DNA from 3 places in the Pedobacter terrestris genome. Region 2 is predicted to be linked to each of the others. Evidence: riboswitches for the same ligand, from Rfam matches in the RefSeq annotation. Region 2 holds a riboswitch; each other region holds the start of a gene.
The links. A riboswitch is a leader RNA that binds a small molecule or an ion and turns the genes downstream of it on or off. The one in region 2 is predicted to bind cobalamin.
Positions count from the first base shown of each region.

Region 1: another riboswitch for cobalamin. It lies ahead of ACJVDH_RS09200 (TonB-dependent receptor plug domain-containing protein); the one in region 2 lies ahead of metE (5-methyltetrahydropteroyltriglutamate--homocysteine S-methyltransferase).
Region 3: another riboswitch for cobalamin. It lies ahead of ACJVDH_RS09180 (TonB-dependent receptor plug domain-containing protein); the one in region 2 lies ahead of metE (5-methyltetrahydropteroyltriglutamate--homocysteine S-methyltransferase).

Region 1 is NZ_CP180264.1:2,123,685-2,133,668, forward strand. It holds gene ACJVDH_RS09190 (PKD domain-containing protein) at 1-622, shown strand, start outside; gene ACJVDH_RS09195 (DUF5074 domain-containing protein) at 642-1,742, shown strand; cobalamin riboswitch at 1,800-1,986, shown strand; gene ACJVDH_RS09200 (TonB-dependent receptor plug domain-containing protein) at 2,083-3,948, shown strand; gene ACJVDH_RS09205 (DUF6580 family putative transport protein) at 4,020-4,607, shown strand; gene ACJVDH_RS09210 (ABC transporter substrate-binding protein) at 4,681-5,619, shown strand; gene ACJVDH_RS09215 (SIR2 family NAD-dependent protein deacylase) at 5,628-6,326, shown strand; gene ACJVDH_RS09220 (diphthine--ammonia ligase) at 6,316-7,029, shown strand; gene ACJVDH_RS09225 (YMGG-like glycine zipper-containing protein) at 7,162-7,650, shown strand; gene ACJVDH_RS09230 (Dabb family protein) at 7,730-8,059, shown strand; gene ACJVDH_RS09235 (hypothetical protein) at 8,475-8,726, opposite strand; gene ACJVDH_RS09240 (DUF3291 domain-containing protein) at 8,737-9,441, opposite strand; gene ACJVDH_RS09245 (GAF domain-containing protein) at 9,592-9,984, shown strand, end outside.
Region 2 is NZ_CP180264.1:4,708,058-4,718,041, forward strand. It holds gene ACJVDH_RS20215 (mechanosensitive ion channel family protein) at 1-770, shown strand, start outside; gene mfd (transcription-repair coupling factor) at 854-4,192, shown strand; gene ACJVDH_RS20225 (DUF3820 family protein) at 4,434-4,643, shown strand; gene ACJVDH_RS20230 (DsbA family oxidoreductase) at 4,682-5,398, opposite strand; gene ACJVDH_RS20235 (M14 family metallopeptidase) at 5,514-8,198, opposite strand; cobalamin riboswitch at 8,370-8,569, shown strand; gene metE (5-methyltetrahydropteroyltriglutamate--homocysteine S-methyltransferase) at 8,743-9,984, shown strand, end outside.
Region 3 is NZ_CP180264.1:2,112,384-2,122,367, reverse strand. It holds gene ACJVDH_RS09185 (DUF5074 domain-containing protein) at 1-320, opposite strand, end outside; gene ACJVDH_RS09180 (TonB-dependent receptor plug domain-containing protein) at 324-2,351, opposite strand; cobalamin riboswitch at 2,455-2,648, opposite strand; gene ACJVDH_RS09175 (protease) at 2,889-3,407, shown strand; gene ACJVDH_RS09170 (HPP family protein) at 3,523-4,119, shown strand; gene pncB (nicotinate phosphoribosyltransferase) at 4,116-5,300, opposite strand; gene ACJVDH_RS09160 (polyphosphate kinase 2 family protein) at 5,355-6,233, opposite strand; gene ACJVDH_RS09155 (transglycosylase domain-containing protein) at 6,378-8,825, shown strand; gene ACJVDH_RS09150 (peptidase MA family metallohydrolase) at 8,965-9,984, shown strand, end outside.

The DNA.
Region 1 (9,984 bases), 2.5 Mb from region 2:
TGATCACTCTGTGGCAAATAATTCTGGAAATGATCTTGCCATTTATGGAAACCCTATTGGCGGAAATTTCGCCTGGTCTGAACCCGGAATTGTTTTGGTTAGTCAGGATGTAAACGGAAACGGTTTGCCAGATGATGAATGGTTTGAGCTTGCAGGTAGCGAATATGACAATCCGGCAACTATAAAAAACTACGAAATTACATATACAAACCCCAAAGGATATGCAAATGCGCAATGGAAAGACAATTTGGGCAATTCTGGAAGTTATGATATCAACGCTTTTCACAAGCACAATTACTATCCGGAATTCGCACCAAACCAAGAAACGTTAACTTTTAAAGGCACGCTTTTGCCTTCTACCTGGGGACAAGTTGGCAGCATTTATACCAATAATCCTTTTGCCTGGGGTTACACGGATAGTTATTCTACCGGAGATGATTATGCAACCAAAGGGTACAACAGTTTCGATATAGATTGGGCTGTGGATAAAAATGGCGCAAAAGTAAATCTGAAAACCATCGACTTTGTGAAAGTATACACCGCGCAGCGTGAAAAGGGAAATACGCTTTTAGGCGAAATATCAACCGAGGTAAAGGGCGCAGCAGACTTGAATATCAAATAATAAACACATAAATAATAGTATGAAACACATCAACATTAAAAATTTCTTTGCGCTTACCTTAGTAATCATTTTTGCAGCGTCATGTAAGAAAGAAGACATCAACACCGATCCGATTATTGATCCTGTATCTTCGGCGAAATATGAAAATGGCTTTTTTATTGTGAATGAAGGTTGGTTTGGCCACGGTACTGGCGAGGTAAACTTTTTTAATTACACCACCGGAAAACTTACCGATAGCGTTTTTAAACGCGAAAACCCTACTAAAGACCTTAATCCCACAAGCTCTACTTTACAATTTGCCACCATATTTAAAGAAAACTTATACCTGGTAAGTAAAGTTGGCGGACCAGTAGTGGTTTTAAATGCGAAAACAATGGTAGAGAAAGCAAGAATTGCGGCTAAAGGCGGGAACGATTGGCGCGCCTTTTTAGGGATTGATGAGAACACCGGTTTATTGAGCAGCAATAGCGGCGTTTATTTGGTGAATCTGAAAAATATGACTGCTTATGCAAAATTGGTTGGTGCCGATGGACAAGTTGGCGATATGATAAAAGCCGGGAATTACATTTTTATGCATAGTGCTACAGATGGTTTATTGGTTTACAACCTTGCAGATTATAGCCTGAACCGTAAAATTAAAGGCCTTACAGTTGGTTTTGCGCAAACTCCAAATGGTAAAGTCTGGTATGCTGCTGGCAAGTATTTATATCAAACAGATCCGCAAACCTTGGCTAAAGATAGCGTTGCTTTAAGTTTTAACACCTATGCAAATTGGGGTGCGTGGCACGCAGGTTCTATAGCTGCATCTACAAAAGACAACACCGTTTATTTGTTAAAAACCGGAAGTTTTGGCGGTGGAACCGATATTTATAAATACGATGGTACAACAACTTCTGTAGCAACTCCATTTGCAACCTTGCCAGAAAAGCAAATGTTTTATGGCAAGGGAATCGGTTTTGATGGCCACTTAAATCAAGTTGTAGTTACAGCAGTTCAATCTGGTTATGGCGCAAACTATGCCATTAATCACTTGTATTTTTACAACCCTGCAGATGCAACTTTAAAAAATACAATCGCTTACGACGGTTACCATTTTCCGGCAATTCCTGTTTTTTATTAAATTATATCTCTCAAATGTTAAAAAGGTCTGCTTTTCATCAAAGCAGGCTTTTTTTATTACCTTTGCGGCGCTTTTGGTTTCCGGCACATCCGGAATTAAAAGGGAATACAGTGTAATTCTGTAACTGTCCCGCAGCTGTAAGCTCTATTAGGATTTTTCATCCCGGTGGTCACTGTTCAAAAAGAATGGGAAGACCGAAAAATCTGGAGTAAGTCAGAAGACCTGCCTTTAGCCTATATTTCATAGCTTTCGGGGATTGAAGCTAGGAGTGGAGTACTGACGTTTTCGTATTTTCATTTCCTTTTTCTATGCTGTTTGCTGTGGGTAAACTCACAATCAAATGAACAAAAAAAGTATTTTAATTGCTGCTGGTCTGGGACTTGCGCAATTAACGCTTAGCCAGCTGGCTAATGCCCAACAAGACACATTGCAACTACAGGATGTTGTAATTTCGGCAACCAAAAACGATCAAAAGCAATCGCAAACCGGTAAAGTAGTCAGTATTATTAGTCGTGAAACGTTAGACCGCAGTCATGGTAAATCGCTACCAGAATTATTAAACGAGCAAGCGGGTATTGTTGTTTCAGGCGCAACAGGCAATCCAGGTCAAAATAAATCGGTATTCTTTCGTGGTGCAGCCAGCGCGTATACCGTAGTTTTAATTGATGGTATTGTACAAAATGATCCTTCAGGAAATGGCGGCGCATTTGATTTGCGCTTGTTTTCTATTGACCAGATTGATCGTATCGAGATTTTACGTGGTGGCCAATCTACCATTTATGGTTCTGATGCCGTTGCAGGTGTCATCAACATCATCACCAAAAAAGGCGGACCAAAAGGCAATACCATTTATGGTGTAGCCAGCGCTGGTAGTTACGAGAGTTATAAGGGAACAATTGGCCTTAATGGTGCTGTAGAGGGTTTCACTTACAACATCAATTACACACACAACAAAACAGACGGAATCTCTGAAGCTGCTGTTCCTGCCGGAAGTAATGCTATATACGATAAAGATGGTTTTAAAACCGACGGTGTAAACGCAAACTTCGGAATTGAATTGGATAAACATTTCTCTGTAAATCCCTTTTTAAGATATTTTTACGGCGATTATAAAATTGATGAAGATGCTTTTACGGATGGTTTGCCAACCAATCACTCGCTTTTAAAGCAGTTTAGTGGTGGTGTAAATTCTATTTATAAATTTAACACCGGAAAGATTACCTTGAATTACAGCTACGAAACAACCTCTAATGATACAGAATCAAGTTATATGGGTTTCCCGTCTAACTATTCAAGTCAGGGAAAATTAAGTGTGGTAGATTTATTTTACAACCAGAAAATCAACAATAAACTAGATTTATTATTGGGAATTGACAACCGCGGTTTAAAACTGCTTAGCGGAAGTGATGCACCGAAAACCAATATTTTTGCCGCTTATGGTTCAGTATTTTTACACGATTTAAGCATCTTCAACTTAGAAGTTGGCGGCCGTTACAATAAACACGATCAATATGGAGATAATTATACCTATACCATTACACCAAGTATAAACATTGTTAAAGGCGTTAAATTGTTCGGAACGGTTTCTACGGGTTTCAAAATTCCTACGTTGAGCATGTTATTTGGCCAATACGGTGCAAACTTAAACTTAACACCAGAAAAATCTCAGAATTACGAAGCTGGCGTAAACTTCAATGTTGCTGAAGATAAATTTGGCTTGAGATTGGTTGCCTTTAAACGCGATTTGAAAGATGCAATTATTTATGGCGCTACCGGATACATCAATCAGGCAACACAAAACGATAAAGGTTTTGAAATTGAACCTTCAATGAAATTGGGCATATTTAACTTTAATGCATATTATGCATATGTTGAAGGTACAAGCGGTACGGTAGATTATTTAATCCGCAGACCAAAAAATACGGTTGGCGTAAATGCTGGTGTACAAGCCACTAAAAATTTATACGTAAGTGCAAACTACCGTTATTTCGGAAAACGTTTCGATACCAACTTCGCTACGTATGCAGTAGAAGAGTTGCCTTCGTACAAACTGGTAAGTGCTTATGCAGAATATGCTTTGTTTAACAAAAACGTACGTATTTTCTTCGACGCGAAAAATATTCTAAACGAAAAATACAATGAGTTTATCGGTTACAGTACTATGGGCTTCAACTTTAATGCGGGTGTAAGTTTTAATATCCGATAAGAAAAATATAACTTTGCATGAAATGCTTTGGTCGGGTTTAGCGCGGCCAAAGTTAAACTAAGATTTAGAATATGTCCGATTTAAAATACAATCCACGCAACCTGGCGCTATTGCTGATGATTTTGGCAATTACTGCTTTCCGCTTATTGGTCACCTTCAACTCAGAAGCTTTACAGTTTGCGAATTTCTCGTCTATTGGTGCGGTTGCACTATTTGGTAGCGCTTATTTTAAAGATAACCTTAAAGCTTTCGCTTTTCCCGTTTTAAGTTTGCTGCTTAGCGATGTAGTTTTATATTCCACCATTTACAAACAATATGTAGATATGGCGATGGTGCAAGAATTGTGGACGTATTTAGCGATTATTTTGATGGTTTTGGCCGGCAAAGTAATTTTGAAAAAAGTAAATGTTGCAAATCTATTGTTATCAACCTTAGCCGTTGTATTGATTCACTGGATTGTAAGCGATATCGGTTCTTGGTATCATAATCCATTATTCACGCAAGATTTATCCGGTTATATCAAATGTTTGACCGTTGCTATTCCGTTTGAAGTACGGTTTTTAGAAGGAACGTTAATTTATGATGCATTGCTTTTTGGTGCTTTCGAAGTATTAAAAACAAAATATCCGGTTTTAAATTTCAGAACGCAGAACGCATAGAACTTAATGTTTTAAGATAATTTATATCCCCTTTTGATTTGGTTCAAAAGGGGATTTTTTTGTAATATTGAGGATGAAAGCAGTATCTTTTTTGCCAGCGGCAACCAAAATGATTTACGATATGGGCCTGCAACAATACCTGTACGGTGTTACATTTGAGTGTCCTAAAGAAGCCGCAGATTTACCGAAAATTGTGCGTTGCATTCTGGAAGGTAAAAATTATACAAGCATAGAGATTGACCGGATTTTCTCTGCTTCAAAAGCACAAGGAAAAAGTTTGTATTGGGTTGATGATGAATTGCTGGAAGGTATTCTTCCTGATATTGTATTTACACAAGACATCTGTGAGGTTTGTAATATCGATACCGTTTGTACAGAAACCGCGGTAATGAAACTGAGCAAACAGCCGAAACTCGTACCGCTATCGCCCAATAATTTAAAAGATGTTTTTGAGTGCGCCATTACCATTGCCAAAGCTTTAGGCAAAGAAGAAGTTGCACTTACTTATCTGGCAAAATTGCAGCGGCGTACCGATCATATCCTGGATATACTCCGTGAAAACCGTGCACCTTTAAAACGCGCAATGCTGATGGAATGGATTGAGCCAGTGTATAATTGTGGACATTGGATACCTTACCAAATTGCTGCGGCAGGCGGTGTAGATATGCTTTCCAATCCTGCCGGCGATTCTATTGTAACGCCTTGGGAAAAAATTGTACGTTACGATCCGGAAGTTCTTGTTGTGGCACCCTGTGGTTTTGATGTGAAGCGCAGTATAGAAGAAATGAATATCTTGTTGGAAAAGAAAGAATGGCAAAACTTAACCGCTGTTAAAAACCAACAAGTGTACATTGCCGATTTTGATATGTTTACACAACCAAGCATCGGTACGCTGGTAGAAGGTATAGAATCTTTAGCTTGCATGTTTCATCCAGAAATTTTTAAGGCAACACCCGCATTGGCATCAAGATTTGTAAACTTTAGTGCCGTAAAAACAGTAGCAGTAAAATAAACAGACTTATGGGCGAGCGAAAAAAACTGGTAATACTTACCGGCGCGGGTATTAGTGCAGAAAGCGGATTGCGCACATTTAGAGATGCAGACGGACTTTGGGAAGGGTATAACGTGTATGATGTGGCCACACCTGAGGCGTGGGAAGAAAATCCGGAATTGGTACAGCAGTTTTACAATGAAAGGCGTAAACAAGTAAGAGCGGCAAAACCCAATGCGGCACACATCGGCCTCGCCGAACTTGAAGAACATTTCGACATTGACATTATTACGCAAAATATTGATGATTTACACGAACGTGCAGGTTCTACCAGGGTTACACATTTACACGGCATCATAACCAAATCGCAATCCAGTGCCAGACCAGAGCTGGTGTATGATTTGCCCGGCGATGATATTTTAATGGGTGAGTGCTGCGCATTAGGCTCGCAACTGCGGCCACATGTAGTTTGGTTTGGCGAGGCTGTGCCGATGATAGAACCGGCGGCACTTATTTGCAGCAAAGCTGAACTCTTTGTTTTAATTGGTACCTCACTTGCCGTTTATCCCGCTGCGGGATTAATCAGTTACGTGCAATCTAGCGTCACCAAATACATTATCGATCCGATAACACCAGATGTCAAGCGGTATAAGAACACGCACTTGATTCAGAAAAGTGCAGTGAACGGTATTACAGATCTTCGAAAGATTTTGCTGAATGCGAAGTAAGAAAATTTGCGTCTTCAATTGGAGCGGGGGCAAAGACAGTACTCTGGCTCTGCATTATGCATTGCAAGATCCTGAAATAAAAATTCGTTATTTGTTAACCACGATAAGTGCTCAATACAACCGCATTTCTATGCACGGCGTTCGCTATGAATTGCTTGTAAAGCAAGCAGAAAGTATTGGTATTCCTTTGTATGAAATCCATTTGCCAGAAATGCCAGATATGGAAACATATAATGAAATAATGCGTGATCATCTTTTCATGTTGAAAGCAGAAGGGATAACACATTCTATTTTTGGTGATATTTTTTTGGAAGATTTAAAAAAATACCGTGAGGAGAAACTCGCAGAAGTTGGCCTTCAGGCAATTTTTCCTTTATGGCAGAAAGATACCAAATCGATTATTCAAGCTTTTCTTTCCCTGGGTTATAAAACAATAATTGTATGCGCCCAGGAAGAATTACATTTTTTTTGCGGTAAAGTATTGGATGAAAAATTGATTGATAACTTTCCTAAGCATATTGATGTTTGTGGGGAAAAAGGAGAGTTTCATACTTTTGCTTTCGAAGGGCCGATTTTTCACCAATCAATAAATTTTACCATTGGCGAGCAAGTGCACCGGGTATATGAAATGCCTAAAAAAGAGGACAACAAAGTTGAAGAAAAATATTCTTATGGGTTTTGGTATACCGATTTGCTGCCTTAAATCAATTGCTTAAAACATTTTGGCATCATTTTTTCTTTGTTAGTCGAATAAACTCATATCACATCCCTAAATAGAATCCATTCAGTTGTGTGTTATAAGTCTAATCAGATTCACTAACTAAAAAAAGAAGCTATGAAAAAGATATTTGTTGTAATCGCATTAAGTTCAGTAATGTTTGCTTGTAACAACAAGGCAAAAGAGGAAGCTGCATTAAAGCAGCAGGAAACAGAGAAACAGATGGCTATAAAAGCCTTAAAAGATAGTCTGCGTTTGGATAGTTTCCAAAAAGTGGAAACAGCTAAAGCAGAAGCAGCAAGAGAGCAAGAGTTGGCGGCAGCAAGAGCAGAAGGCGCACGTTCAGCCAGATCAAGTTCTGGTTCTGGATCAGGTTCTGGAAGCAGTTCGGCATCTTATGGCGGTACGCAGGCTACAGCTAAGAAAAAAGGTTGGAGTGATGCTGCTAAAGGTGCAGTTATTGGCGGTGCTGCCGGCGCAGTTGGTGGTGCAATCATCGACAAGAAAAAAGGCCGTGGCGCAGTAATTGGCGGTTTAGTTGGTGCAGGCGGCGGTTACCTTATTGGTAGAGGCGAAGATAAAAAGTCTGGTCGCGTTCAAAACTAAGACTTAAAAATAAAATGAGCGGTTATGGAAACATAGCCGCTTTTTTTGTGTTTAGATTTTCTATATTTAAGAAAAAACTATGAGCCAAATTGTAACCAAAGGGCAGCTACAACATTTCGTGATGTTTTGGCTTAAACCAGAATTGAATGATACCGAAATTATTGCCTTTGCAGAATTTTTTGAAAGTCTTAAATCTATTTCTACAATAAAATCGCTACACTACGGTTTGTCGGCAAAAACACCTTCGCGGCCGGTAACAGACAATTCATTTACCTATTCACTAACCATCATTTTTGACAATATAGAAGATCACAACGCTTATCAAGACGATCCAATTCATTTGAAAGCGATTAAAGATTTTTCGCACAACTGGACTAAAGTTGTTGTCCACGATACTTCTGTTGTTTAAAAGAAAATATTTCTGAAACCAGGAAATTGGGGTAGGGTGATAATAGAAGCAAAATAAAATCCGGATTGGTATAACGATCCGGATTTTATTTTGCAGTTTGATTTAGGTTACATACAAAAATACTTTAACTGTTGCTCTTTGAAGGTCTTTTTTATCGGGATTGCTCTCCAATCGAGAATCGAATTTTTTACAGCCAATTTTATAAAACTTCCCGATAATTTGGTGAAATTGAACATCCAAATTAAATACTGTTATGCTATTTAATTTATTAGTTCACAGTTAGTTGATGTTTCCTAATTAAACTTTGGAAACAGATACACATGATTAATTTGAATTTTACTACATTGAAATACAAAATTAAATTCTGAATGATTATAAAATTATCTGTATATCAGTTAGTTATGTATGTTTTTGTTTAGTATTGATGGCGATTATATGCTGCGGTGAAATCTGTCCGCATTTCTTTAAAACGGACGATTACGGTTTGTATAAACGCTTCGTCAAGAATTTCAAAAACATCATTTACGCCTCCGCCACTCAAATCTAATTCGGCAAGTTTGTAGCTTTGTTCAAATGTTCCTTGCTCAAATTTTACGATGAATTTTTGGTTCATTGAAAAGATAGTGATTTTACATTCCGGGTGTGGAAGCTCTGCAATTATTCTCATGTGTCTAAATTTAATTTGTTAAAGATTGTCCGTTTAGACTGCCCTTGCATTCTATAATTTCAAACCGCGCAAACAATTCTTCCTTGTACCAATTGCGTGTTCGTGTAAGCTTGATTACGTTAGCGTGATCTGCGCTCTTGTAAGCGTAATCCTTCATGAACTGGCTGTTCTCCCAAATCGAAAAAGTAGCTTGATCTAGAAAAGGATTTTCGCCCATTCCGGCAGAAAGAATGAAGCCTTCTGCATTTCTCATCGCTTCTGCAGCCTGCTTTATATTTTCTCTAAACTCCTTTAATTTATTAAAACGAATTGATGCGCGCGTAATTACTGCAATTCTTTCTGTAGAGGTTTTTTTTACTTCATCAGGTTTAAAAGGTTGTATTCCTGACCATAAACCATGTGAAGATAAAGGTTTAAGTAAGATGGTAAATTCCTCTGTTCCAAAAAATCTGAACCATTTCATTACAGATGAATGCTGCTCAAATGCGCGAAAATCTGCTTCATTCTCCCAGGTAGTAAGGATAGTCCAGTGTTTATAATCTGGTGATAAATCGACTTGCGCGTCCTTTCCGTTCCCCATTAGTTTCCAGAACACACATTTTTTGTTTAGCCATAAAGGTAAACGTAGAACGGCCATGCCTAAAAAACCAAATGGTATAGTGGCGGGTTTAAATTTTGTAATGCTTAGGGCTACGAACATAATTTCTGCTTCCAAAACTATTAAATTTGATGAGGAAAGCGGTTGAATGTGGAGAATAAAGCGATTGTTGATTTTTAGACGTGTAATCACTTCTGCGTCATTAAGTAGGTCTGCAACGCAATATTTGCTTTTTCTCTTTAACTTTGATTCAAATAATTTAAAAGAATGGCAGAAGATTTAATCATCAATAGAAATTTGACGAAAGCATCGCAATATGAATCCATTATACCTCAAATTGATGCTTTGCTGTATTGTGAAGATGATTTTGTTGCTAACATGGCAAATGTTACAGCGGCTTTAAAAGAGCAGTTTGGTTGGTTTTGGGTTGGTTTTTACCTGGTAAAAAACGATGAATTGGTTTTAGGGCCTTTTCAAGGTCCGGTGGCATGTACGCGGATAAAAAAAGGAAAAGGTGTTTGTGGCTCGTCCTGGGCGCAAGTTGAAACCTTAATCGTGCCAGATGTAGATCAGTTTCCAGGGCATATCGCTTGTGCATCTGCATCTAAATCTGAAATTGTTCTGCCCTTGATTAAAGATGGCCAGGTTATCGGAGTGTTG
Region 2 (9,984 bases):
ACTTTATCAGTCATGTACTTTCTTATCGCGCCTCTTTAACAGCAAATAAATCAGACGATCAACTGGTTCCATTTTTAAAAGAACTGTTCAAAACCATTGTTGTATTTATTGGTTTTTTTACGCTGCTGGGTTTCGTTTTCGAAGTAAATGTCCTCACACTGATCACTGGTTTAGGTATCGGCGGTATCGCCATCGCATTAGCAGCAAAAGAAAGCCTGGAAAATCTACTCGGTTCATTTACTATTTTTCTGGACAAACCTTTTGTAGTTGGCGATCTGGTAAAAGTAGACGGAGTTGAAGGAACAGTAGAAAAAGTTGGTTTTAGAAGCACGCTGATCAGAACATCAGAAAAAACGATGGCTACGATTCCAAACAAAGGAATGATTGATGGTGTGCTGGAAAACATGAGTCTTAGAAACTTCAGACGCGTAAAATTTTCATTCGGAATTACATACGAAACCGATGCCGAAACCATTAAAAAAATTGTAGGCGAAATTAAAAGCTACATCCGTGAACACGAAGCGACAAGCGCAGATGGAAATGCATATTTTGAAGGTTTTGGAGATTCTGCTTTAAATATTGAAGTGATTTATTTTGTTTCGATTACGGCCTACAACGACTATTTAACGGTGAAAGAAGAAATCAATTTCAAAATTATGGAGATTGTAATGCGCAACAAGTCTGATTTTGCCTATCCAACACAGCGCTTGATCAGTGATCAGACAACGCATACAGATCATAAAGAAGTAGGCAACGATACGATGGATTAATTATACACCAATAAATTGTCTCTGGCGTATAAAACCTTTGCTTCAATTGTGGGTTAATTAAAGATATACCTTAAATTTGCGCCTTGAATATTCGCGATTTAATAAACAGATACAAAACCGATGAACGGGTAACTGGCTTTACGCAAGCGTTAAACAGTTCTAAAAATCCTAAAATTCAATTAAAGGGTTTGGTGGGTTCATCAGACGCAGTTGTTGCGCTATCCTCCTATTTTCTTTTGCACAAACCAATGCTTTTTATTTTTCCCGATAGGGAAGAAGCGGCATATTTCCAATCCGATCTGGAAAGTATTTTGGATAAACAAGTCTTGTTATTTCCTTCTTCTTACCGTAAATCTTTTGATTTTACGCAAGTAGATACGGCGAATGTTTTGGCCAGGGCCGAAGTTTTAAATGAATTGAACCACGATTCTGAATATGGAAAAATTGTGGTTTCTTATCCCGAAGCTATTGCCGAAAAAGTAATTGACCGTTCTGCACTCGAAAAAAACACACTGGAAATCTCTCTCGGCGCTAAATTGGGCATAGATTTTATCAATGAATTTTTAATTGATTACGATTTTGACCGCAGCGATTTTGTGTATGAACCGGGGCAATTTTCTATCCGTGGTGGTATTGTAGATATTTTTTCTTTTTCTTCTGATCTGCCTTACCGCATCGAGTTTTTTGGCGATGAAGTAGAAAGCATCAGAAGTTTCGAAATAGAAAGCCAGCTTTCGGTTTCCGATGTAAAATCATTAACAATTGTTCCAAATGTACAAGCTAAATTTCTGACCGAAAGCAACATTAGTATTCTAGATTATATAGATGCAGATACGCAACTCTGGTTTAAGGATGTAGAATTTACTTTAGATATTGTTAAAGGCGGTTTTAAGAAAGCGGTAGAACTGTGGAAAGCTTTGTCTTTGGCAGATAAGGCACAAAACCCCGAATGGATTGATCCTAAATTTGCATTTACAGACGAGCGTTTGCTTGGAGATCATCTTCAGGATTTTCCTATAACAGAGTTCGGCAAGCAATTTTTTTATAAAACAGATTTACGTTTCGAGTTTGAAACCAAACCACAACCTTCTTTCAATAAAGACTTTAATTTACTGATCCACAATCTAAAAGAAAATGAGAAAGAAGGAATCATAAATTTCATCTTTACAGATTCTCCAAAGCAGGTTGAACGGCTATATGCCATTTTAGAAGACATTGATAAAACCGCAAAGTTTACACCGGTAAACAGTATGTTGCGCGAGGGTTTTATCGATCCAAAACTGGATCTGGCCTTTTATACCGATCACCAGATTTTTGATCGTTACTACAAATACAAACTCAAAAAAGGTTATCAGCGCAGTCAGGCTATAACATTAAAAGAACTTCGGGAACTAAAACCCGGAGATTATGTTACCCATATTGATCATGGAATTGGAAAATATGCCGGTTTAGAAAAAGTAGAAGTAAACGGCAAAACCCAGGAAATGATTCGTTTGGTTTATGCAGATAATGATTTGCTTTATGTAAACATCAATTCGTTAAACCGCATTGCAAAATATAGCGGCAAAGATGGTGGCGCACCAAAAATGAATAAGCTGGGTACCGATGCCTGGGACAAACTGAAAAAGACCACTAAAAAAAAAGTTAAAGACATAGCCCGCGATTTAATTAAGCTTTATGCGCTTAGGAAAACGCAGGCCGGAACTGCCTTTTCTCCTGATGGCTATATGCAAACCGAACTGGAAGCTTCATTTATCTATGAAGATACGCCAGATCAATTAAAAGCCACTCAAGATGTTAAAAAGGATATGGAATCGCCACATCCAATGGATCGGTTGGTTTGTGGTGATGTAGGTTTCGGTAAAACTGAAATTGCCGTACGTGCAGCTTTCAAAGCGGTTGCAGAAGGCAAACAAGCTGCAATACTGGTTCCAACAACAATTCTTGCACTACAGCATTTTAAAACCTTTTCTTCGCGTTTAAAAGATTTTCCCGTAACGGTAGATTATATAAACCGTTTTAAAACCAGCAAACAGATTAAAGATACTTTGGCAGAGGCTGCCGCGGGTAAAGTAGACGTATTGATCGGAACACATCGTTTATTGAGTAAAGATGTGAAGTTTAAAGATCTGGGCATCATGATTATTGATGAAGAACAGAAATTTGGCGTAACCGCTAAAGAAAAATTAAAAGCTTTGCGGGTAAATGTAGATACGCTTACGCTAACCGCAACACCAATTCCAAGAACACTTCACTTTTCATTAATGGGCGCAAGAGATTTGTCTATCATCAGCACGCCACCACCAAACCGGCAACCCGTTAGCACAGAATTGCATGTATTTAACGATAAATTGATTCAAGAAGCGGTACAATTTGAACTGGATCGTGGCGGACAGGTATTTTTTATTCACAATAGGGTGAATGATTTGCCTCAATTGGGTGGACTAATCAAAAAACTGGTTCCAAAGGCACGTATAGGCATTGCACACGGGCAATTAGATGGAGATGCGCTGGAAGATGTAATGCTCGACTTCATCAATGGGGAAAAAGACGTTCTTGTGGCAACAACAATTATCGAAGCGGGTCTGGATATACCAAATGCCAATACCATAATCATAAACCATGCGCACATGTTCGGTTTAAGTGATCTTCACCAAATGCGCGGCCGTGTTGGACGGAGCAATAAAAAAGCCTTTTGTTATTTACTATCTCCGCCACTTTCTACTTTAACTTCTGAAGCGAGAAAAAGACTAAGTGCAATTGAAGAATTTTCTGATCTTGGCAGTGGTTTTAACGTTGCAATGAGAGATTTGGATATTCGAGGAAGCGGAAATCTACTTGGAGCAGAACAAAGTGGATTCATCGCAGAAATTGGTTTTGAAATGTACCACAAGATTTTGGATGAAGCCATTCAGGAACTCAAAGAAGCTGAATTTAAAGGCCTCTTTGAGAATGAGCCTGCAAGGCCTTTTGTAGGTTTTACACAAATCGATACAGATCTGGAATTGTATATTCCAGACGCATACATAACCAACATAACAGAGCGATATAATCTGTATACAGAATTATCCAAACTGGATACCGAAAACGAACTGAACATTTTTGAAAAGGATCTTGCAGATCGTTTCGGCCCGGTTCCACCGCAGGTAAAAACCATGTTGAGCGTTGTTCGTTTACAATGGCTGGGTAAAAAACTTGGTTTTGAGAAAATCAGTTTTAAGAAAAATACGCTGCGCGGATATTTCCTGAGCGACAAACAATCGGCCTACTTTGATTCTGAAATTTTTAATAAAATCCTGAATTTCGCACAAAATCACCCAAGAATGTGCAATTTAAAAGAAGTTAAAAACACTTTGAGAATTGCATTCGATAATATCGCGACGGTGGAAGAAGCTATTCAAGTTTTAGAACTAATTGATTAAAAACGTTAATTGAGTCAGCCTGTTGACGGAATTAAGGTTTTAACGTCAATCACTTTTTTTGGAGAACCTAAGACCAACACGAGATTGATTTAGTTGAGGTAAAAGACGGCCAGTTAACTGCGGTTGATTTTAAATGGACCAATCAAAAGAAGAAAGTGCCCGGCTTTTTTGCCAAAAACTACCCGAATGCATCTTTCACCATAATAAATAAAGACAATTACTTAGATTTTATCATTTAAAAATGGATCCAAAACTGCTGATCGATTTAGTGAATATGAAAATGCCTTACGGGAAGTATAAAGGATATTTAATTTGCAATATCCCTGAAAGTTATTTGCTTTGGTATAAAGACAAAGGTTTTCCTAAAGGAAAATTAGGTGATTTAATGGCCACAATGTTTGAAATTAGAGTAAATGGCCTGGAATATTTATTAACGCCGTTAAAACGGTAAATTAGCAGAACATACAAGTTACGTTCTGCTAATAAATTTTAAATTTCACAGCCATTTTCGTCGCAAATTGCGTCATCACTTTTGTTTAATGAAGTCCATGTAGTTTTTGGCTGCGCCGCTTTCCACTCATTAAAACCTTTTGTTAATGCTTCTTTAAAAGCATCTACTGGTTGCGCGCCAGAAATGGCAAATTTTCTGTCTAGCACAAAAAATGGAACACCTCTTACGCCAATATTTTGCGCTTCATAAAGATCGTAACGAACAGCTTCTTTGAACTCTTCTCCAGATAACATATTCTCTGTTTCAGACCGGTCGAGGCCAATTTCTGCAGCAATGTCAAGTAAAATGCTCAGCTCGCCGATATTTTTTCCATGTACAAAGTGTGCTTCAAAAAAAGCTTCCTCCGCTGCATTTTGTAAACCATGTTTAGCTGCTAAATGGATAACCCGATGTGCATTAAATGTATTTGCTGGGATATTGGTGTCAAAATTAATGGTTAAACCAGTATTTGCCGCCATATCTACCACCTGTTTAGTCATCTGTTTAGCCTGCGCTACGCTCATTCCTTTGCTTTTAGACAGATGTTCGTAAACATTTTCGTTAGTGGTGTTGTGGTATTCCGGACTTAACTGGAAGCTCTTCCATTCAACATCAATTTCATTTTTAAAAGGCAATTGTTCTATTGCTTTCTCAAAATGGCTTTTACCAATATAACAAAAAGGACACATTACGTCCGACCAGATTTCTACTTTCATACCGCAAAATTATGCTGAAAAACCGGCCAGATGGTAAGCTAAAAGTAAAGTTAACGCCAGACAATGGCAACATTGCCAGGCGTTAACATCAGAATAATTTTCCGGCCAGCTGTATTTATTGTTTGTATAACTGGTTAAACAATAACTTAAATGTTCCATGCGTTTGTGCCCTGAAGGTAATTTCAGGCCCGAAAGCATACAGTGTTCCTTTGCCAATCTGAGATTGAAAACTGGTTATGCCATCTTTTAGATAGGCTTGACCCCATGCCCAGCCACTGCGAAGTGCCGTATTAGAATTAAACCACATAAGCGGTTCAATTTTGTACGCTGATGATGAAGATGTGTCGATTCTAAAAACCGGACTTTCATCAAAGTAAACATCTGTAAATTTATCTAAACCCCAGTTCGCAGCTTTCGCCTGATCAATTTCTGTCTGCAGAACACTTCCTGGGATATAGTATTTTTCATCCGGAAGTTTAGTTTCCTTTCCACCAATGTTTTCTACTATTGCATTTTTAACCGGCAATCCCAATTGATAGGCAAGATTTGTACTGCTGCCCATCGTCACAATGCGGCCGCCATCTTCCATAAATTTTTTAAGCTGAGGGATAGAATTTTCGGAAGTAATTCTGCCAATACGATTTTTATATTCTTCGGGAACATCTTCCGGTTTAGGGCCAAAATTGCGCATACTACTATTTGCACCAACAGCCGGAATTGCTCCGCCAACAAAAACAATTACGTCGTATTTGGATTTCAGGTTTCCGGCATCAATATCTTTTGCGTAAACCAGTTCTACCGCATAATGGTATTGTTCCATCATCCACCTAATCCATCCAGAAGGCATAGAACCTCCATAAACATCCCAAAGAGCAATCCTGGCTTTTGACACTTTAGCTTTATTTTTTGGTTCATTTCCAGCTGTCGATTTTACATTCGCTTTTTGCAAAACCCCAATTGCTTTAGCCGAACTTTTTACATAAAAATTTCCATTGGATAAATCTCTCTCTACCGCGATATCTGCATTCAAAAGATCGTTCACCGCGGTAAAAGAATCATTTTGCTTTGCGCTAAGAATAAATCCTTTCCCTTTCGCAACGGTATTTTCAGGGGATAGCAATACACCGGTTTCCAAAATTTTGAATGGCCCGGAAAAATCATTTAGTATACGATCAAATTTCACATTCATCAGATAAGCTAGAGTCCAACCAGCAGCATCATAAGGCGCAATCGGTGGCCCGCCTGGATATTTGAAATCATTCGGGTGATCTTGTGGTTCAAACATATCAAGAACGTGTGGCCTGAAAGCCTGATTGGTTTTCACGATATAACTTCCGGCAGGATATTTTTTCCCTTCTACAGTAAAATCTGCAGTTGCTTTCTGAACAACAATTCCGGTTTTAATGAGCGCATTTAAGAACTTAATTGCCGTATTAAAATCTGGCTGATTTGCCGAAAGAATATATCCGCGTGCATCGCGGTTTGCCGGGTTATTCATTACCGTATCAAAAGCTTTCATGCTAAAAGAACGGCGGCCGCTAAAATCTGCATTTTTAGGTTCGGCTTTATCTGCAGCCGTTATTGCATCTATTTTTTTAGGAGAGAAAGACCAATTGTCCTTTTGCCCTCTTTCTATAGAATTTTTGCCCATCTGATAAATGTTGTACAGCAGCTCGTCTCGATAACGTTGTGCATAACCCAATACAGCATAATTAAGCGAAACAGAATAATCTATAGAGTTTTTAAAATACCATTTGCGGGGCGTAACAGGGTTTGGTGTATCGCCACTTGGCAGCAAACGAGAAGGTACCAAAGGAATTTCTGATGGTGTCGGACTGCCGATAATTTCTGTAAGTAAACCCACCATATTGTGAAAATAGGTGGTTGTACGCAAACCGCCATTGTACCAGGTAGAATAAACAGAACCGCCGCGTTGCGTATAACCCGGCTTGTGTTCTACATTCATTCTATTGTGCATAGCGGCACCAACGGCGTCAAGACTGGTTAAAATAGTCGGATCAAAAACATAGTTGAAAGGATCTCTGTACGGAGGACCTGCAACGACAGTTCCCGCGGGCCCCGTTTGATGGTGATTATACATAATCTGCGGAATCCACTCTACAAACAACTGTCGCCCGATATTTTGCGTTTCTTTGAGGTTAAGCATAAAAAAGTCCCGGTTGTTGTCGTGTCCGGCATATTTCTCATATAGGCGAGGCAAACCAGACAAGCTTCTTTTTTTAGGGTCTTTCTCTCTCATATACCAATTGCTCACCAGCTCTTGTCCATCAGGATTTGCATGTGTAAATAAGATGATTACGTTATCCAAAATCCGCATGGTTTCGGGATCGGTTTTAGATGCAAATTGATACGCCGTTTCGATCAATTGATGTGCGCCAACTGTTTCCGTTGCATGTAAACCGCCGTCAATCCAAACCACCGCTTTACCTTCTTGCGCCAACTTTTTTGCGTCTTCGTCGCTAAGTTGGGCTTGGGCCAATTTTTGCGAAATTTGCTTATAGCGCTCGAGATTTTCGATATTTTTTGGGGAAGAAACAACCAACATATATTGGGTTCTGCCTTCTTCAGTTTTACCGATATCGACTAATTTGACACGTTTAGACGTTTGCGCCAATTTTTTAAAATAAGCTTCGGTTTGTGTATACGTAGCCAGCTGGTAATCGTCTCCAATATTAAAACCAAAATGGGATTTTGGATCGGGCACTTCCTGCGCAAAAGTTTGTGCGCTTGCTGCCACTAAAAAGACCAGTAAGAGCTTTTTAAAGTAGTTTTTGATCATAGTTTGGGTTTGTTGATACTCAAATATACTGTAGAAAAATTTTTATAAACGGCTTGCGCTAAATTTGTTACTTTAAATTTTTGGAACAGTAAGATGCATTAAAAACGATATTTCCTGAAATCCTGCGCCCGAATGTCTACATTTGCCTTTGATGTAAGTTCTTAACTTTATTTTTCATCAACCAGTATAGGTTCCCGATGCGGATCGGGATTAAAAGGGAATCGTGTGAAAATCACGAGCTGTCGCGCAACTGTAAATCTTGTCCATCAGGACAACGATCTTATCAAAATGCCACTGTTTCAAAACATCGGAATGGGAAGGCGATAAGATTGGAGATAAGTCAGGAGACCTGCCATTATTGAATTGACGATGCTTTCGCGGTATGAAGCAATTGGTCAGGTCTGATAGGTACAGGATAAATTAAATTTATTCAATTTCTGCGCCCATTTTTTGGTGTGCTGTTGCCTTCTGCTTTCCAATTTTTTCTGCCCAGGCAATATAGAAAAGAACTTTTAACGATTTATTTACTTAATCTTTAAAAGCAATGCAAACGCAAAACTTAGGCTACCCGCGCATTGGTAGTCACCGCGAACTGAAGAAAATCTGCGAAAATTATTGGGCAGAAAAAACCGGATTGAAAAACGTACTTCAGGTAGGAAAAAACATTCGCCACGAAAATTGGCAATTACAGAAAGATGCCGGAATTGATGTTATTCCGTCTAACGATTTCTCCTTTTATGATCACGTACTTGATCATTCTTTGATGTTTGGCGCCATCCCGAAAAGGTATAACGAAGTAATTCTGAAAAAGGGAAATGCAGAGCTTGATCTGTACTTTGCTATGGCGCGCGGCTATCAAAAAGATGGTTTGGATGTAGTTGCAATGGAAATGACCAAATGGTTTGATACCAATTACCACTACATTGTTCCGGAATTTTACAAAGACCAGCCTTTTAAACTATTTTCGACAAAAATTATCGACGAGTTTTATGAAGCCAAACAATTGGGCATTATCACTAAACCAGTGTTAATCGGCCCTGTTTCTTACCTTTTGCTTGGCAAAGAAAAAGAAGCTGGCTTTGAACGGATTGATTTAATTCAAAATCTCCTTCCGGTATATCTCGAAATTCTTACCCGCCTTAAAGCACTTGATGTGCAATATATTCAGTTTGATGAGCCTTTCCTAACGCTAGATTTATCGGAGAAAGCGAAAGCCGCACTTCAATATGTATATGCAGAAATCAGAAAAGCTTTTCCGAAACTAAAAATCGTTTTGGCTACATATTTCGAAAACCTGGGCGAAAATACAGGTTTGGCAACAGCTTTACCGATAGATGTTTTACATGTAGATTTGGTTCGCGGAGCAGATCAGTTAACTACAGTAATCCAATCTTTGCAACCTGAACAGACACTTTCTCTCGGACTTGTGGACGGCCGCAACATTTGGAAAAATGATTTCGAAAAATCGTTAGCCGTGATCGAAACAGCAACAAAACAACTCGGCACAGAACGCGTCTGGATTTCGCCTTCCTGTTCATTAATCCACTCGCCAGTAGACCTCGAAAATGAAACAAACGAACAGAATCTTAATGCAGAGATAAAGCAGTGGTTGGCTTTTGCCAAGCAAAAAATTGAAGAAACTGTAATCTTAAGAAAATTAATCAGCAAAGAAAGCCCTGCATCTACCACGCAGCAATTTGAAGAGAACAAGCTTGCAATTGCAAATAGAAGAGATGCTAAAGTCATCCATAATCCAACGGTAAAGGCACGTACAGCAGCATTAACA
Region 3 (9,984 bases), 2.5 Mb from region 2:
GACATATTAACGACTACGTATAATTTCGATCCGTAAATTTTGATATCGTTGCCAACATCGCCAAGTCCGAGGGTAACTTCAGGATTGGCTACGTTATAAATATTTCGCCGATAAAGGCCTGTGGCAAAATCATAATAATCTATAGATGCTTTATTAGAACCCATATTGGCTTCATTCAGCAAGTAAAAACCTTTAATTTCAGTTACCATTTGCGGCGGCAGTTGTTCCTTTTCTTCAGGAATAAAACTTTTATCTTTTCGGCATGCGCTGGTAGCAAGTAGAAAAAAAAGAGAGGTTAGAAGGTAAATATTGTTTTTCATAGGTTAAATTTTCATGGATAACGTAAAACGAAGATTTCTTCCCGGCATTGGAAAATTGAGTACTACATCATAATCCTGATTGAACAGATTATTAATTTCTGCATTGATTTTATATTGATGATGATGGCCAAAAAGCCAATAAGCAGCCAGATCATGTGTATAATAAGGCTCTACATAATTTACCGGAATGTTGGCTTTCTGACTGTAGCGCGCACCTGTGTAAATGAAGCTGTAATTTGCGCCGTAGTTTTTATATGCAACGCCAGAAGTAAATGAACCACTGTGAACAGGGATATAGGGAATTTGATTTCTGTACGTAAAACCAGTTTTGGTTACATCAAGCGCTTTTTCATAGGTATAGGTTGCATTTGCATTCCATTCTACATTTCCAAATTTGTAAAGTAACTTGATATTGGTTTCCAAACCTTTGATAGAAACGGCATCGAGATTGACCATTGTCCACCTGAAAAGATTTAGCGTTGGAATGGCCATAATTTTATCCCGAACCTGGTTGTAATACACATCGGTTTGCACCGAAAAAAGTTTTAGATGATTTCGTGCTTTTGCCATCTGATAATTGATGCCAAGATCATACTGTTTGGTAAATTCTGGCCGTAGGTTCGTGTTGCCTATGAAAGTGTAATACAGATCATTAAAGGTTGGCATTCTGAAAATTGATTTATAAAATCCTTTAATTCTGATATTCGACGTTTGAAATGGTTGAAGCGAAAACATCGCAGCAGGCGTATACTCAGTTCTGTTGCCTGCAGAATTGTACATTTTAACCGTCTCGGCAATTCGGGTTGCCAAAATATTAGTCTGTAATTCCAGCCTTTTAATGTGGTATTTTCCGGCTGCGGCAATTAGCAAAGTATTGCGCGTGGGATAAGCGAAGTATTTGAGATTTGCATTTAAAGTCTGCCGGCTAAAATCTCCCGACAAAGAAAAATCCAGCGAATTGCTAAGATGGTAAACATTCGCCGCAGATAAATACCATTCCTGTTGTTTGTAGATATTATTCAAAACACCTTCATCAGAAACCATAGTTGGATCGGTGTAACGCGTATAGTCATTGGCGTATTTTGCATGTATTAAAATATTATATTGTTGCGCGGGATTGTTTTGATAGGTAGCTTGCAGAAAAGTATTGTCATCCCACTGCCGTTGATTGAAATCATACTTATTGGAAACAATTGCTCCGGGCACACCGCGCTCAGATTGATATTTATAGAATTTTACATCCCATTTACTGCTATCGGAAGTTTTTCCGTAAAAGCCCGCTTCTACCCGGTAAGCGATAATATCTGCATTGCTGCGCACCACAGTCGTATCATATGTTCCGTTTGTTCTCCTGAATTTATATTTGCCGTTGGCATTCAGAAACTCAACATTTAGAGAAGCTGCAAGATTTGGTTGAATCTGGTACGCATACAGTAATGCGGGATTAATTAACCCGAAAGCACCGGTTTTTATGCTTGCATTTAATATGTGTTTTGAAGCATTAAAAGTTGGAATTTTAGTTTTGATAAATAAAGAACTTGCAGAAGCAAAAGCCTTTGCAGGCTGTAGCAATTCGCCACGCTGACCACTGTACAAAGCAATTTCACCAACATTTGTTAGGGAATATTTGCCTAAATCAATTTGTCCGTTTTGTGCGTTTCCCAATTGCACACCATCATAAAAAACAGCGGTATGGTTACTGCCCATACTTCTCACATTGATGGTTTTTAAACCGCCAATGCCGCCGTAATCTTTTAATTGAACACCAGAAAAATACCGAACAGCATCTGCTACAGACAAAGTATTTAGGCGTTTAAGTTCATCGCCAGCCAATACCTGAACCGGAGTTGGAGAAAGATGCGCTTTACGTTTGCGGATTTCATTGATCTGAATTTCTTTTAAACTTGTAGAACGAGAGGTATCTGCCTGCGCATATAAAAGACAAGGCGCTGAAATGCCTCCCCAAAGAATGGAAAAAAGCAAAATAAGTAAACGCACGTTGCCATTGAGGGCAAAATGTCCTGTAATCATTTTTTTCTGGTGAGTTAATGACCCACAGCAGACAGATTATGAAAGAAATGAAAATACGAAATATAAAAAAGTACCTCACCCCTAGCTTCAATCCCCGAAAGCTATGAAATATGTGCTGGAGGCAGGTCTTCTGACTTACTCCCGGATTTCGCTACCTTCCCATTCTGATTAAAGAACAGTGGTTTTTTTGATTGGAAATCCGTTAAGGAGCTTACAGCTGCGGGACAGTTACAGATTTACACTGTATTCCCTTTTAATTCCGGATGTAAGCCGGAAACCAAAAGCGCTGCAAAAGTAGAAAAAATATATAGATCTCGTTATTAAAACATTTTATTGGTGAATTTTGACTCTGGATTTGTAATTGTAACTAAAACTTAGCCCGTCATCTCCATTAACACCCAACCCGTCATTTCGAACGCAGGGAGAGATTTAAAACAACTAATCATACAAAATAGATTTCTCTGCGTGAAAATTGCGTTCGAAATGACTATGCTTAGATAATTAAAACAATTTTCTGTTTTTATTATTTTTGTTGATATGAAAAACATCCTCAACATTGCTGCATCTGCTATGTTACTTGCTGCATGCACGCCCAATCCGAAAGAAAGCGCAGGTTCCAAAACAGATTCTGTTCATGTAAGCAGCACAACAGCAGACACCATTGCTAAGAATGCACTTACGGTTAAAATAGATATCGAGCCCAAAATTTCACTTGGTGACTCAATCATGATGAAGTTTACAGTAAATAATCCTTCGGAAACCGACAAAAAATTCTGTAAATGGCATACACCTTTTGAACCGCCCCTAAGCAAATATCTTGATATTGTAAATGACAAGGGAGAGGAAGTACAATATCTTGGTGCAATGGCAAAAAGAATTTCGCCGCCCCCAGCCAGTAGTTATATTAATATTAAAGCTGGAGAAGATTTAAGTGCAACAATTAACCTTGGCCATATCTATAAACTTGACAAGGCTGGAAAATATACGGTCAAATATAATTCGGAAGCAGTAAGCGGACTTCTGCCATTGGATTCCACAGTATTTGAAATTAAGTAATCCAAATTTAATGTTCTGATAAAGGGTTGTCAAATGTTGGCAGCCCTTTCGTTTTTCAATCTTAATCGTCAATTAATTTTTTTTGGCAATCTTTGCACAGAATTTTAACGGGCAAATGAAAAAGAGATTAAAGAGAAGCTTTAGAGTATCCAGATATATTTTTTACAAAGAAACACTTGTTGATAAAAATGAACATTTTTGGTCGTTTATTGGCGCATGTGTAGGCATTGGACTAATTGCCGGGATTCAAAGTCTGCATTATAGCCGGATGGAAAACATTTTTTTGATTGGTTCTTTTGGCGCATCTAGTGTGTTGATTTACGGTTCTATCCAAAGTCCGTTAGCACAACCTAGAAATCTAATTGGCGGACATGTAATATCTGCCATTGTTGGCGTTACGGTATTTAAAATTTTTCCGGATATTATCTGGATCACAGCTCCGCTGGCAGTATCTTTTTCTATCGTAGCCATGCAGTTGACCAAAACCATTCATCCTCCGGGTGGAGCAACAGCTTTGATTGCCGTATCCGGCGGGCCAAAAATTGCCGCACTTGGGTATGGGTATGTCTGGTCGCCAGTCTTGAGCGGCTGTTTAATTTTACTTATCGTTGCACTTATTTTTAACAATGTCACTTCTAAAAGAGCCTACCCAACCAACCATAAATTTACGCGTTTCATTCGCAAGGTTCTAATTCGTAATAAAAGAGCCTAACTGATCTTTAAAATTTGTTTAGCCAATGTAATGGCTTTTTCATCTCCGGTATGTTTATTTGGTTCATCAGACAATTTAATCACCTCAATCCATTCTTCATCTTTAGGCGAAGTTTGCGTCATTTTGATTACAATATTCATGGCCTCGGAGCCTACATCATTGGTGAGGTTTGTGCCAATACCAAAAGACATTCCAATTCTGCCTTTGCAATGATTTACAATATGCTCTACCTTTTCGTAATTTAAGGCATCAGAAAAAATAATGGTTTTACTCATCGGGTTTATACCCAATTTTTCATAATGCCCAATCACCTTATCGGCAAACTTCAGCGCATCGCCACTATCGTGGCGCACGCCATCAAACAATTTTGAAAACATTTTATCAAACTGTTTGAAAAAAACATCTGTAGTATATGTATCTGAAAGCGCAATGCCAAGATTGCCGCGATACACTTCCACCCAATGTTGGAGCCCCATTGCGTTAGACATTTTAAAACCATAGGTTGCAGCATGAAACATAAACCATTCATGCGCATGTGTGCCAATAGGTTTGGTTTGATATAACATCGCCATATGCACATTGCTGGTTCCGATAAAACTACCATCACCGTATTTTTTCAATGATTCTAAAACCAAACGATGTACATCATAAGAATGCCTTCTTCTGGTACCAAACTCGGCAACAGTGATGCCCAATCTGCGGTAATTCTCAATTTTTATCCGTGTTTTATCAATTACTTCCTGATCTGTTATTCGGTCTAAACCTTTTAACACGTAAAACAATTCACTAATTAGCGACATAATGGGTACTTCCCATAAAATTGTTCGATACCACAATCCTTCTATATGTACTTCTAATTGATCGCCTTGTTGCGTGATGGTAATTTCTTTAGGATTATAGGTATAACCTTCTAAAAAATCGAGGTAAACCGGATCGAGATACGGACAGTTAACCTGCAGAAAGTGCTTCTCTTCTTTAGTCAGCTTCAATTCTGCCATTCGGTTAACAGCTTCTCGCAAAGCACGGTCAAATCCTTGCGGGAAACTATGCTGGCCCCTATTGATAAATTTATAACGTGCCTTTGCCCAAGGAAAAAGTTTTACCACACCTTGCTGCATGGTAAATTTGTAAAAATCGTTATCAAGTATGGAAAGATGTTGCACTCGAGGCTTAGATGTCATTTTATATGTCTTTGCTTTAAAAGGCCAAATCTTCAATTTTGTTTTGAGAAAGCACTAATCATTCAGTAAACTTTCTTTTGCCAATTGTAATTTTCCGGCTTCTTCCTCACCAAGTACCGGAAATTTTAAGTTTAAACTGCGGAGTTTATCTTCAATTATTTCACTTATGGCCAAACGCGCAAACCATTTTTTATCTGCGGGTATAATGTGCCACGGAGAATCTGCTGTACTGGTTTCATTTATTGCGTCTTCATACGCGGTCATATATTTATCCCAAAGTAAACGTTCGCTAATATCATCAGAAGAGAATTTCCAATTTTTTGTCGGGTCTTCAATCCGATCCAGAAAACGTTGTTTTTGCTCAGCTTTGCTTACGTTAAGGAAAAATTTGAGTAATACGATTCCATTTGCTGCCAGGTGCGATTCAAAATTACGGATGCTTTCATACCGCTGTTTCCAGAAATTTTTGTTTATTTTTTTTACATCCGCAAAGCCCGGAATGTTCTCATTCAAGATATATTCGGGATGTACTTTACACACTAATACATTTTCATAATGTGATCGGTTGTGAATGCCAATTCGCCCACGTTCTGGCAAAGCGCGGTTGTGGCGCCAAAGAAAATCATGTTTATATTCTTCAGAAGTTGGTGTTTTAAAACTGAATACCTGGCAACCTTGAGGATTTAAACCGCTCATAACGTGTTCAATTGCGCTGTCTTTTCCGGCGGCATCCATTGCCTGGAAAACAATTAGAAGCGAGTGTGTAGCAGATGCGTATAACTTTTCCTGATGTTGGCTCACTTCAATTTTCGATTTAACAAGGGCATCTTTTGCCTTTTCTTTCGTGTAGCCGCCAGTAAAATCTGTCTTTGCTTTTTGAAGTGAAAATTTTTTATTTCCGTGTACAATCAGGTCTTTAAATTCGTTTTTCATAGCTGTAAATCCTTTCAGAATGTTCAAAACATCCATTTAATAAATATAGAAACAAAAAATAAGTAAATTAAATCCGTTAATTTGCATGTTGAGTTTTTTATATTTAGCCCTCAGCATTTAACCCCCATCATCAACCTAAACAATATGTTTAAAGAGATAAAAAACAAATACTTACGTTATACTTCAATTGTTGTTTTTTCTATAATTATTTTCTTTTGTGCGCTTCAACTGAATTTTCTTTGGCTTTTTGGCTACTCGCCAAGTTATAGGGATATTAAAGCGCCTACTTTACGCGTAGGTTCTGAACTCTACACTGCAGATGGCAAACTCATTGGCCGTTACTACAAAGAAAACAGAACACCCGTAAATTACAACGAAATTTCGCCCAGTGTGATTAATGCTTTGGTGGCAACCGAAGATGTTCGTTTTTACAAACATATCGGTATAGATTTTCAGGCATTGGGAAGAGCGGTGATTGGTTTAGGAAAAGACGGTGGAGCAAGTACGATTACGCAACAGTTGGCCAAAAATATGTACCGTACGCGCTACAATAAGTCTTCTGGCTTTTTATCTAAAATTCCGGTGGTGCGTAGAATTATCCCTAAACTTAAAGAATGGATGACGGCGGTAAAGCTGGAATCTAATTATTCTAAGAATGATATTATTACGATGTACCTAAACACGGTTTCTTTCGGAAATAATGCCTACGGAATCAAAACTGCCAGCCGTATTTATTTCGATAAAGAAACCAAAGAGCTTTCTACTACAGAATCGGCACTTTTGGTGGGTATGTTGAAAGGTACAACGTTATATAGTCCAACTAAAAATCCACAACGTGCACTTGATCGCCGTAATGTGGTGTTGAGCCAAATGAACAAGTACAACTTTCTAAGTAAAGATAGTTTACTTGCGCTGAGCAAAACGCCAATTAAACTGAAAGAAGGAAAAATGGAAGACGGCAGCGACGGCGATTCTTACCTCCGCTCTGCGGTATCTAAAATATTGGAAAAATGGTGTACCGATAACGGATATGACTTATATGAAGATGGCTTAAAAATTTATACTACAATTGATTCCAGACTGCAGAAATATGCAGAAGAAGCCGTTCAGGATGAAATGCGGATTTTGCAACGCCGCTTTTACAGTGTTTGGGGAAACGAAGATCCGTGGTACGATTCCGAAAAGCAAAAAGTTAATTATCCGGATCGCGCAAAGCGAAACCTTCCAATTTATGCATTGTTACAGAAAAAATTTCCAAATCAGCCAGATTCAGTTGAAGCGTATTTCAACAGAAAAAAAAGAATGACCATTTTCAGCTATAAAGGCGATCGCGACACGCTTTTCTCTACAATGGATTCTATCCGTTATTATGGGAAAATCATGAATACAGGGATGATGACTATGGAACCCGCAAGCGGAAAAATTAAAGTTTGGGTTGGAGGTATTGACCACAAGTTTTTTAAATATGACCACGTAAACCAGGCGAAACGCCAGGCAGGATCTACGTTTAAACCTTTCGCATACCTAACAGCGTTAGAACAAGGAAAAAACCCATGTGATAAATATACCGACAAACCGGTGAGAATCGAATATCAGGATAAAGGCGAAACAAAATATTGGGAACCAAAAAATGCAGACTACAATGTAACTTATAGAGAAATGAGTTTACGTTGGGCAATGGCAAAATCTGTTAATACAATTACTGCTCAGGTAACTGAAGATGTTGGCTGGGATAACGTGGTCAAATATGCGCATGAATGCGGAATTGATAGCCATCTGGAATCCGTTCCATCGGTAAGTTTAGGTTCTAATGATGTTACAGTTTATGAAATGGTAAAAGCCTACAGCACATTTTTAAACAAAGGAATTAAAACCGATCCAATTTTGGTTGAAAAAATTACCGATTTGGACGATAATCTGATCGAAGATTTTAAACCAAAAACAAAACGCGCGTTAAGTGAAGAGATTGCATGGCTAATGTTATATATGTTCCGGGGAGGCATGGAAGAACCTGGAGGAACCTCACAAGCGCTTTGGGAATGGCCAAATCTATTCAAAAAGAACAACCAAATTGGTGGAAAAACCGGTACATCTTCTGATTATGTAGATGCCTGGTATATGGGAATTACTAAAGATCTGGTAACTGGTGTTTGGGTAGGTTGCGATGAAAGAACTGCACATTTCAAAAATGGAGAACAAGGTGAAGGCTCTAGAACCGCACTTCCAATTTTTGCGAAATTTATGGAAAAGGTTTATCTAGATCCATCTTCAGGTTATACATACGGCCAGTTTCCTAAAGCTACGGTTCCAATTACCAGAACCATCAACTGCCCTAGTCCGCGCATTGTAATTGATACTACTGCAACGGATACAACTGTTGTAGATTCTACAGATTTTGCAATTCCAGAACCCGCAGAAACAAATGAAACACCGGCAGCAGTTGCACCAGAAGTTAAGAAAGAGGAAAAGAAAACCGATCCAACGCAAAACCAACCGGCAACAACAACACCTTTAACCAAAAAAGAAGAACGGGAATTGCGTAGAAAACAAAGACAAGAAGAACGAGAACGCAAGAAAAACGGCCAGAATTAAAACTGCCTTTTCAGGATAAAAACGAGAATTTTTTATCCTGAAAAAATTGTTAAAACTCTTTATTCCCAGCAAAGTATCGTTATTTTTATCTGATTTTAGATGCCCCGGCATCGTGTATAACTACAGCCAAACCAACAATATGAAAAAACTTTCTACCTCATTTAAGTTTTGTATTTCTACGGCATTATTTCTTTCCATCGCGTTTACGGCAAGTGCACAATATTTTGGGCAGAATAAGGTGCGGTATAAAAAACTGGATTTTCAAGTGCTCCAGACACCGCATTTTGAAATCTACTACTATCTGAAAAATGAAAAATTGTTAAAGAAATTTTCTCAAGATGCAGAAACCTGGTATAAAATGCATCAGGAAGTTTTCAGAGATACATTTTTGAAGAAAAACCCGATTATCCTCTACAACAATCATCCTGATTTCCAGCAAACTACAGCCTTACAAGGGCAAATTGGAATTGGAACCGGCGGTGTTACCGAAGCACTGAAAAACCGAGTAATAATGCCGGTGATGGAATTAAATAGTCAAACCAGGCACGTTTTAGGTCACGAGTTGGTTCACGCTTTTCAGTACCATGTCTTACTCGAAAAAGACTCAGTAAACCTCGAAAATGTCGGAAACACCCCCTTATGGATGGTAGAAGGTATGGCAGAATATCTTTCTATTGGAAAAAAAGACGCATTTACTTCTATGTGGATGCGCGATGCCATGCTGAACAGGGACATTCCATCATTAAAAGACTTAACAAATTCCAATAAATATTTCCCGTACCGTTATGGTCAGGCTTTCTGGACCTATATTGGTTCGCAATATGGCGACACAACCATTGTACCTCTATTTAAAAACACAGCAAAATATGGTTATGAAAACGCCATCCGCTATACTTTTGGATATGACGACCGCACGTTATCCGGTTTATGGAAAAATGCGATAGACGAACACTACAAGCCCATGCTTAAAGCCGATAGCTCGCAGATCAAAATTACCGGCACAAAAATTATTGACAATAAAAATGCTGGTAATATGAACGTTGCGCCGGCTTTAAGTCCGGATGGAAAATATTTGGCTTTTATGTCTGAAAAGGATCTTTTCGGGATTGATCTATTTCTTGCTGATGCAAAAACCGGCAGAATTATCCGAAAATTAAGC